Regions from separate parts of the Shewanella sp. SNU WT4 genome, predicted to be linked through region 1. Evidence: predicted binding sites of a transcription regulator. Region 1 holds the regulator's gene; each other region holds the start of a gene.
The links. Region 1 encodes ArgR, which controls arginine synthesis, uptake and breakdown. Its sites were predicted from a motif close to ANTGAATANNTATTCANT; they were not measured.

Region 1 (3,483 bases):
CCAAGTGGCTGCGGTAAAACCACCTTGCTGCGCGCCATTGCCGGACTGCAACCGATAAGCGCTGGCACTTTAGTGTTAGCGGGCAAAACCTTGTGTAGTAGCGATGTCTTTGTGCCCGCTGAAAAACGCGGCATGGGCATGATATTTCAAGATTATGCCTTATTCCCGCACTTAACTGTGGCGCAAAATATAGTCTTTGGGCTAAAGGGCAAATCCGCTCACGAGCAAAGGCAAGTGACTGAAGAGATGCTTGCTTTAGTCAGGCTTGACGGTTTAGGCCATAGATTTCCGCATCAATTATCGGGCGGGCAGCAGCAAAGAGTCGCCATTGCTCGCGCCTTAGCGTATGAGCCAAGCTTGTTATTACTTGATGAGCCGTTTTCGAATATTGATGCGCAGGTGCGCCACTCACTGATGATGGAAATGCGCGATATTTTAAAAGCGCGGCAAGTCAGTGCCATTTTCGTGACCCACAGTAAAGAAGAAGCCTTTGTTTTTGCTGACCAATTAGCGATTTTAACCTCAGGTAAAATTTTGCAGCAAGGCAAAGCTGAGACCCTGTATGCGCGGCCTGCTAGTCAATACGTGGCGGATTATTTGGGCGCGGCCAATTATCTCGATGCTAAGGTCATATCGACTCATGAGGTGATGACAGCCTTAGGTAAGGTTTCAAGCCCAGAAGCCTTAACTCAGGCTATTGGGTTTGAGGGGCGTTTATTATTGCGCCCTGAATATATAGGTTTGCAGCCCAACCCCAATGGCGCCGCGCACATAGTATCGCGCCAGTTTTTAGGCTATGGCTGTGAATACCGTTTGCACTGGAATAGCGAGTTACTGATTGCGCGCAGTCAGCAAGAATTTCAATGTGGAGAGCAGGTCGATATCAGCGTATTAGTTCATCCATTAGTGATTTTTGAAAGTGCGCTAGTGTAAAACAGATCAACTTGTCATTTTTTAGGCACTTGCAGTTATTGCATCGCAGATGTTAGTTTGAACTGATAGGCAGCGCTGAGTCGGAAAGGGTCAGGCTCATCTCAGTGTGAACGCCTAAAGGATGATCAAGGGTTAATGATGGTGTGTGCCAGAGTTCACACTTTTCTCGGCTAGTTTGATCTTTATACTGCGTGCATAGTCAAAGTTATTGATAATAATAAAAAAGTAACTTTGATAGGAATGCAATGACCATGGATAACCAGCTTATGCCTCGTGAGCAGCTTGGGATTTGTGCCGAAGGTAATCTGCATAGCATCTATTTGATGCTTAATGCCAAAGAGGGCGCTGAGCCCGCGTTAAAAGCAAGCTTAGCTACAGTGGCTCAGCATCTGTTTGAAAGTTCAGATACTCATAGTGATTGTGCCTTTAATGGCTTTGTTGCAATAGGAGCCAATTACTGGGATAGCTTGTATCCCTTAGCTCGTCCTGCCCAATTAGCACCATTTCCAGCGATGAGCGCCACTCATATTGAAGCGCCTGCGGTTGAATATGATTTGTTCGTGCATTTACGCTGCGATCGCTACGATGTACTGCATCAAATTGCTAACGAATGCTGCCAAATGTTAGATGGGCTAGTGGACATTAGTGATGAAGAGCGCGGCTTTAGATATCAAGATAGCCGTGACTTAACCGGCTTTGTCGATGGCACCGAAAACCCTAAAGGTCAACACAGACAGCAAGTGGCTTTAGTGGGCGCTGCTGATAGTGAGTTTAAAGGTGGCAGTTATATCCATGTGCAAAAATATGCGCATATGTTGCCTAAATGGCAGCGCTTAGCGATTAAAAAACAAGAAGATATTATTGGTCGCACTAAGCAAGACAACATTGAATATGCCAGTGCCGATAAGCCATTAACTAGCCATATTAAACGGGTTAATCTGAAAGATGCTGACGGTAATAGTTTAGAAATTTTACGCCAAAGCATGCCTTATGGCTCAATGACTAACCAAGGTTTGATGTTTATTTCTGTGTGCTGTAATCCAAGTCACTTTGAATTGATGCTGCGTAGCATGATCCATGGTGACGGTCATGGCCATCACGATCACTTACTGCACTTTACCCGTGCAGTCACAGGTTCAGCGTTCTTCGCGCCGTCATTAGATTTCATGCTAAGAGATCTTGATTGAACCTAGGCTGATGTTTTAGAGACAAAAACGCACCATTAGGTGCGTTTTTTATCTAAGGATGCAGGTGTTATTCGCAGTTATTATTCGCAATAGTTAAACAAAGAACGCACAGTTTCTAACGTAGCATCAATGTGCTTGATATTGGATGGACTAATAAAGATGGTGTCATCCCCTGCAATAGTGCCGAGGATACCTTCAGACTTGCCCATGGAGTCCAGCAGTCGCGCAATTAATTGCGCCGCGCCAGGGCTAGTTTTCACCACTATCATGGCTTGATTATGATCAACATCTAGCACTAAGTTTTTAAGTGGGCTACCTGCGGTTGGCACGCCAAGCTCAGCAGGCAAGCAATACACCATTTCTTGCTTAGCATTGCGAGTACGAACAGCGCCAAACTTGCTGAGCATACGCGATACTTTAGACTGGTTTATGTTGGTAAAACCTTCAGCTTGCAAGGCATGTACAATTTCGCTTTGTGAACCAAATCTTTCTTCTTTTAAGACGGCTTTGAAAGTACGAACTAAATCATCTTGATGCTTTGAGGTCGACATATAGGCTCTATTATATTCATGAAAACTATTCCATTTTGAATATAAGGCGGCTATGAGTCAACATAATTGCGATTTTTGTGAATAAAAATTCACTGTGAAATTCCTGTTTATATTTTTGTTTTATTCGACAAATTCAATTTGTTATCAACTTACAACCTCCGACTAACGGATAATTGCTATTCTGTTGACGATGAAGTAATGTTGGCGCAACAAGGAATTGGATGTATGTCACAAATATCTTAAAGATACGGAGATTATTATGAAAGTAGCTGTTCTTGGTGCCGCCGGTGGTATTGGTCAAGCCCTAGCTTTACTGTTAAAAACTCAGTTGCCCGCAGGTTCTTCCCTCTCTTTATATGATATTGCTCCTGTGACCCCAGGTGTTGCCGTGGATTTAAGTCATATCCCAACAGCAGTCACGGTCAAAGGTTTTGCTGGTGAAGATCCAACGCCAGCCTTAGTGGGCGCTGATATCGTATTAATCTCTGCTGGTGTGGCGCGTAAGCCTGGCATGGATAGATCGGATTTATTTAATATCAATGCTGGCATAGTGCGTAATCTCATTGAAAAAGTGGCGATTACTGCACCAACAGCCTTGATTGGCATCATCACTAACCCAGTTAACACTACCGTTGCCATTGCCGCTGAAGTGCTGAAAAAAGCGGGCGTGTATGATAAGAAACGTCTGTTTGGTATTACCACCCTTGATGTTATTCGCGCCGAAACCTTCGTGGCTGAAGCTAAAGGTCTTAATGTCGCTGACGTTAAAGTTAATGTGATTGGCGGTCATAGCGGCGTGACTATTCTGCCGT
Region 2 (3,483 bases), 970 kb from region 1:
ATCTGTTACTTATGGCGGCCGGTATTATTACGAGCCTACCATTATTATGCTTTGCCGGCGCGGCGGTACGCATTCCACTGAGCGTACTCGGGTTCTTCCAATACATAGGCCCAAGCATAATGTTTGCTTTAGCTGTGCTTTATTTTGGCGAAGCCTTCAGCCTAGAAAAGAGTGTGACCTTTGGCTTTATCTGGTGCGCGCTGATGGTTTTCACCTTCGATATGGCTAACAATCGACGCCAGCGCCAACATGCTCATACGGCTAACACTGAACATAAAACTAAATAATGGTTGAAGAGTTAAGTGGTGTTGAGTTAACGATTTAAGACCTCAGCCTTAATGCCCACTAAGCCCACTACCGTGGGCTTAGTGTTATCGAGATTTACACTTCACGCGAATAAATCGAGCGCCAAGATTTTAGAGCGGCGTTGATAGTTATACAGCTGCTTTTTCTTTTCAGGCAACGCTTCAACGTCTTGCAGCGCAAAACCATGCTCAAGAAACCAGTGAATGCTGCGGGTGGTCAGCGCAAATAAGCGACTATACCCTCGCGCCCGCGCTTGGTTAATGATGGTATTGAGCAGCAAGGCGCCGCGATCGGCATCGCGATAATCAGGGTGCACTACTAAGCAGGCAAACTCACCAGCGTTATCTTCTTCAAACGGATATAGGGCGGCGCAGCCAATGATCAAGCTATCACGCTCAACTACCACAAACTGCTCTATCTCCATCTCTAGCTGTTCGCGAGAACGGCGCACTAACACCCCTTGCTCTTCCAATGGGCGAATTAAGTTAAGTACGCCGCCAATATCACTAATGTCAGCACGCCTTAATTTTTCAGCGCTTTCTGTGACTATTTGGGTGCCTATGCCATCGCGCGAGAATAACTCCTGCAGCAAAGCGCCGTCAGTTAAGTAACTCACCAGATGGCAGCGACTCACCCCTTGGCGACAAGCATCAATACTGGCGTGTACAAAGGCGCGGGTGGAGGGGCACAACTGCTGATGCGTTTGCTGTAAATAGCCTTGAGCCAAGTTCGGCATAATTTCAGGGATAAGCTCGCCGACTTCATTCATGAGTCCAGGTAACTGACAAAAACCTATCATCTTGTCAGCCTTAAGCTTAACCGCCACTTGGGTGGCAATATCTTCGGCGGTGAGATTAAAACTTTCACCAGTGACAGAAGCGCATACCGGCCCCATCAGCACTATGTTGCCTTGATTTAATTGACAATGCAGCGCTTCGGTATCAATTTTTCTGACCTTACCGCTAAGGCAATAATCCACGCCGTCATCCACGCCCAGCGGCTGAGCTATCACATAATTGCCGCTGACTAAGTTGATATTAGCGTGCTGCATCGGGGTGTTATTGAGGCTCATGGATAAGCAGGCCGAAATATCTAGCATTAACGCGCCTGCCACCTGCTTGATGACTTTTAAGCACACCTCATCGGTAATACGTATGCCGTGGTGATAATCACAGCGCATGCCGCGCGTAGCAAGCTCAGCTTCAATTTGTGGGCGCGCGCCATAGACAATCACTATCTTGATCCCAAGACTGTGCAGCAGCGCTATATCATTGATGATGGCGCGAAATTCGCCTTCTAAAATCGCCTCGCCGCCCAGCATCACCACAAATGTCTTCCCTCGGTGGGCATTGACATAAGGCGCCGAATGACGAAAGCCGGCCACTAATTCACTCACAAATGATGACACTGTTAACTCCTTCCAACAGAATGACTACTCACGCAATACTAATGAATTATTATTCACAAATAAAGAATTTTAATGCAGGTAGTTACAGTATTGGTGAATTCGTTGTCATGGGGAGTGAAATTGAGGCAAAAAAAAGCCCCTTTATTAAAAGGGGCTTTTTAAAAGTCGCTAATCAAATTACTTGATTTTAGCTTCTTTGTAGATAACGTGCTGACGGATAACAGGATCAAACTTCTTGATCTCCATTTTCTCAGGCATGTTACGCTTATTCTTTTCAGTAGTGTAGAAGTGACCAGTCTTAGCACTTGATACTAATTTGATCTTCTCACGATTACCTTTAGCTTTAGCCATGGTCTATTACACCTTCTCGCCGCGGGCACGAAGTTCAGCAACAACTACTTCGATACCTTTCTTGTCGATAATACGCATACCTTTAGTAGATACACGTAATTTAACAAAACGCTTTTCTTCTTCAAACCAAAAACGATGGTTTTGCAGGTTTGGTAAAAAACGACGACGGGTCGCGTTTTTTGCGTGCGAACGGTTGTTACCAACCATTGGTCGCTTGCCAGTTACTTGGCATACTCTTGACATGTCAATCTTCTCCAAAAAACAAATTTAACGCTCGAGCATTAATGTGCATCGAATGGCCGTCGCCCGAGGCACACGAAGGGCGCATTTTATACAGCATAGACGAGGAAAGATCAAGCAATAGTTATGCTATCCATCCTCGTTCTGCAAACGACACTATGTCACGATCCCCAACAACCATGTGGTCTAGCAAGGTTACGTCTATCGTTGTTAACGCGTTTTTCAATCGCTCAGTAATTCGCCTATCTGCCTGACTGGGCTCGGCGATACCAGACGGGTGATTATGGCAAATGATGACAGCAGCGGCTTGCTTTTCCAACACTAAGGCCACCACATCTCTGGGGTAGACAGACGCTGAATCAATCGTTCCACGAAATAATTCTACAAACTGAATTACTCGGTGCTGACTGTCGAGCAATAAGATGGCGAACACCTCATAGGCGCGATCTGCCAATTGTCGCATTAAATATTCCCGAGTTAAATCAGGATTTGACAAAATCTGACTTCGATGCAGTTTTTCTCGGGCGATGCGACGAGAAATTTCTGCCGCCGCCTGCAACTGCGCGTATTTTACCGATCCCATCCCCGGAAGTCGACACACCTGCACCTGTGTTGCGCAGAATATTGCCCTTAAACCGCCAAAATGTGTCAATAATTGTCGTCCAAGCTCGACTGCGCTGGTGCCAGGCAGACCATTTCGCAATAAAACGGCTAATAATTCAGCATCCGACAACGACTGCGGTCCCGCTTTTTGCAATTTTTCTCTGGGACCTTCACCTTCAGGCCAATCTTTTATGGTCATAGCTTACCCAAAACGCTCTTTATATAAACTCAAGTATGGTTGAATTATCACTAGCTGCGTTTCGCCCTGTGCGTACACCGCGATTTTGCACGCCAAGTATCCCACTCACCTTCAGCTTTGTGATAAGGTTAGCGCCATACATTGCAGCGCGAGAGACAGTGCGTGAGTCTGAGTAATAAGAAAATTCTGTTAGGTATCGGTGGCGGTATCGCGGCCTATAAGAGCGCCGATCTAGTGCGACGCCTCAAAGAGCGTGGCGCCGAAGTGCGAGTCGTCATGAGTCAAGGGGCGAAAGAATTTATTACGCCACTGACCTTACAAGCCTTAAGTGGTCATCCAGTCGCTAGTGATTTACTCGATCCTGCCGCAGAAGCGG
Region 3 (3,483 bases), 620 kb from region 1:
GCCTAACACTAAGGTTTGGCATCCCAATAAGCTGATAAATGGCGCTTCGGTGGCATAGTTAACCACTTGTGGCTCTTGCCCACAGATTTTAGCGGCCGTTTGTGTCCAGCTGGCATTAAGATCGCCGCCAAAGGCTTCGTTGCCAGGATATAAGCTGAAAATATCCACAGCATTCGGGTAGCGCTGCTGAATAGGACTTAAATATTGCCGAATTAAGAGTTCAAGTTCTTGCAGTGGTATGCCAGGAATTGGGCGTAAATCAATATGCAGCTCGCAGCAACCACAGATGCGATTGGCCGCATCGCCGCCGTGAATATGGCCCAAATTTAGGGTCGGGTAAGGCACACTAAAGGCGGTTTGCTGATATTGAGTCGCCAAGGCTTGTTTGAGCTTTTGTAATTGGCTTATGACTTCATGCATGATTTCTATGGCATTTAGGCCTTTTTCTGGATCCGACGAATGGCCGCTGCGGCCAGTGACGCGAATGCCTTTGGCTAAATGCCCCTTATGCATATACACAGGTGTCATGCCGGTTGGCTCACCGATAATGGCAAACTCAGGGCAAAAATTATCTTGATTGGCGTATTGCTCAACAAATGCCTTAGCGCCATTCATAGTGGTTTCTTCATCGGCGCTGGCAAAAATGTAGAGCGGCTTATTAAGCTTATCTAAAGGCAACTCTTTTAACGCGGCCACACAAATGGCAAAAAAACCTTTCATATCGCAGCTGCCTAAACCGTACCAACGGTTATCGCGCTCAGTTAACTGAAAAGGGTCTTGCTGCCAATGACCCTCATCCACAGGCACAGTATCTGAATGTCCTGCCAGCAGTAAGCCGCCATGGGTCACACCATTCCTTGGCAATAAGCTTGCTAATAAGTTGTATTTACCGCGGCTATCTTTGACGGCTTGCATTTGGCAATGAAAGCCTAAGTCGGTTAACCAGCCTTGAATCAGCTGAATGACCTCTAAATTGGAATGATCGCCATCGGCGGTAATAGCGCTAATGGAATTGGATTTAATCAGTTGGCTAAAGCAAGTTTTCAGTTCTGGCAACGACATTCATCACTCCGCATAAAATAAGTATTCATTATTGTTGCATAATTAATTGTTCGTGTTAATCTGTCAATCAGTTCAGATAATTTAATAATGTAAGGATATATGGTGGCTCACTTGTTTATGCATCACATTGATTGTCTTCCATTTACATTCAGTCCATCTATCTCCTCACGACGATAATCTGGCGTTTGTTGGCATCCGCCACAGGCGTAACCGCTGCCCTACATTTTTCAATTAATCAATAATAGTAAAGAACTCAACAATGAAAAAAATAGCCATTATTGGTGCCAGTGGATACACAGGCGCACAACTCACAGAATTAATAACTAAAGAATCTGAGTTTGCGATTTATGGACTCTATGTGTCAGCCAATAGTGCTGATTTAGGTCAATCATTAGCCAGCCTATATCCTAATTGGCCACACTTAAGCCAGTGTTTGCAAGGACTTAATGAGTCTAGTCAGCAAGATATTGCCAACAATGCCGATGCGGTGGCGTTAGCGCTCGATCATCATGTCAGCATGGAGTTGGCCGCGTGGTTTTATCAGCAAGGCTTAGCCGTGTTTGATTTAAGCGGGGCATATAGGTTCGAAAACAAAGAGATGTACTCCAAGTGGTACGGGTTTGAGCATCAATATCCTGAGCTGTTAGATAAGGCGGTTTACGGCTTAACCGATTGGAATAGCGAAGCGATTCAAGCAAGCCGCTTAGTGGCTGTGCCTGGCTGTTACCCGACAGCCTCATTATTAGCCTTAACCCCAGTGGCAGGATTATTAACTAACACTCGCCCTGTGATTAATGCGGTTAGTGGCGTCACTGGTGCTGGGCGTAAGGCGCAGCTCAATACTAGCTTTGCCGAAGTGAGCTTAAGTGCTTACGGGGTATTAAATCACCGCCATCAACCAGAAATAGCGACCCAGCTTGGCCATGAGGTCATCTTCACTCCGCATTTGGGTAATTTTAAGCGCGGCATCATAGCTACTATTACCGCGGAACTTAAGCAGGGCGTGACTCTTGGCGATGTTGACGCTGCCTTTAAGTGCTACCAAGGCAATCCTAACGTATTGGTAAAGCAAGGCGTCTTTCCGAAATTGGATGAAGTGGTTCACAGCGGCCGCTGCCATTTAGGTTGGCAATATGACGAGCATAGCCATTATCTGGTGATTTCTAGCGTAATTGATAACTTAATAAAAGGTGCGGCTAGTCAAGCGCTCGAGTGCATAAGTATTCATTTCAAATCTAATCCATAAGCGTCAGGTGGCATCATTATGCAAACAGCAAACGTATTAGTGTTAAAAGTTGGCGGCGCGCTTTTAGAGTGCGACATGGGAATTAAGCGCTTAATGGCGACAGCCTCGGCGCTGATTGAATCTGGCAAATCAGTGGTGATAGTTCATGGCGGCGGCTGCGTGGTTGAGCAGCAATTACAAGCCAATGGCATGACCACCCAAAAGCGCGACGGTTTACGTATTACTCCAGATGAGCAAATGCCAATTATTGCCGGCGCTTTGGCAGGTACTGCCAATAAGTTACTGCAAGCCGCTGCCATGCAAGCCGGTATTAAGAGCGTAGGCTTAGGGCTTGCCGATGGCGGCCTGCTGGTCGCGGAAGTAAAAGATGAGTCACTCGGCGCAGTAGGCAAAGTCACTGCGGGCGACCCTCTACTTATCGATTTTATTTTGTCGCAAGGCTGGTTACCTGTGATTAGCTCGATTGCCATTAGCGCTACAGGTCAGTTATTAAATGTGAATGCCGACCAAGCGGCAAGCGCTGTCACATCTATGCTCAGCGGCCAATTAGTCTTGTTATCGGATGTGTCGGGTGTGCTCGATGGTAAGGGCAAATTGATTGCCAGTTTAGATGAGCCAGAAATCGCTAACTTAGTGAAGCTTGGCGTGATTGAAGCTGGCATGAAGGTCAAAGTTGAGGCGGCGCTAGAAGTCGCGCAGATGTTGGGGCAACCGGTACAAGTCGCCAGTTGGCGCGACGCCGAGCAAATGCTGGCCCTGATTAAAGGTGAGCAAGTCGGTACCCAAATCCAGCCATAATAATAGCGTTAAGAGGATATCAAGATGCAGCATTTATTAACCTTACAAAATTTGAGTCAGCAAGAATTAGTGCAGTTGTTGACTCTGGCTCGCACCATCAAAGCGGATCCTCGCGCCTATCGTCATGCCTTAGCGGGTAAAAGTGTGGTGATGTTATTTGAGAAGCCTTCGCTGCGCACCCGAGTAAGTTTTGATATCGGGATTAATAAGTTAGGTGGACATTGCCTGTATCTTGATCAACAAAATGGTCAATTGGGTCAGCGGGAATCTGTGGCTGATTTTGCCAGTAATCTGAGTTGCTGGGCCGATGCTATTGTCGCCCGAACCTATAGCCATCAAACCATTGAAGAACTAGCCGCGCACAGCAAGGTTCCTGT

Region 2: the regulator ArgR is predicted to act here: its motif matches at 1,755-1,772, upstream of argA (amino-acid N-acetyltransferase).
Region 3: the regulator ArgR is predicted to act here: its motif matches at 1,075-1,092, upstream of argC (N-acetyl-gamma-glutamyl-phosphate reductase).

The regions. Positions count from the first base shown of each region.
Region 1 covers NZ_CP041151.1:3,598,668-3,602,150, reverse strand. The annotation lists gene FJQ87_RS16360 (ABC transporter ATP-binding protein) at 1-933, shown strand, start outside; gene FJQ87_RS16355 (Dyp-type peroxidase) at 1,185-2,120, shown strand; gene argR (transcriptional regulator ArgR) at 2,201-2,671, opposite strand; gene mdh (malate dehydrogenase) at 2,931-3,483, shown strand, end outside.
Region 2 covers NZ_CP041151.1:499,746-503,228, reverse strand. The annotation lists gene rarD (EamA family transporter RarD) at 1-287, shown strand, start outside; gene argA (amino-acid N-acetyltransferase) at 389-1,714, opposite strand; gene rpmG (50S ribosomal protein L33) at 1,892-2,065, opposite strand; gene rpmB (50S ribosomal protein L28) at 2,072-2,308, opposite strand; gene radC (DNA repair protein RadC) at 2,430-3,107, opposite strand; gene coaBC (bifunctional phosphopantothenoylcysteine decarboxylase/phosphopantothenate--cysteine ligase CoaBC) at 3,270-3,483, shown strand, end outside.
Region 3 covers NZ_CP041151.1:155,598-159,080, reverse strand. The annotation lists gene argE (acetylornithine deacetylase) at 1-1,062, opposite strand, end outside; gene argC (N-acetyl-gamma-glutamyl-phosphate reductase) at 1,322-2,308, shown strand; gene argB (acetylglutamate kinase) at 2,327-3,106, shown strand; gene FJQ87_RS00600 (ornithine carbamoyltransferase) at 3,131-3,483, shown strand, end outside.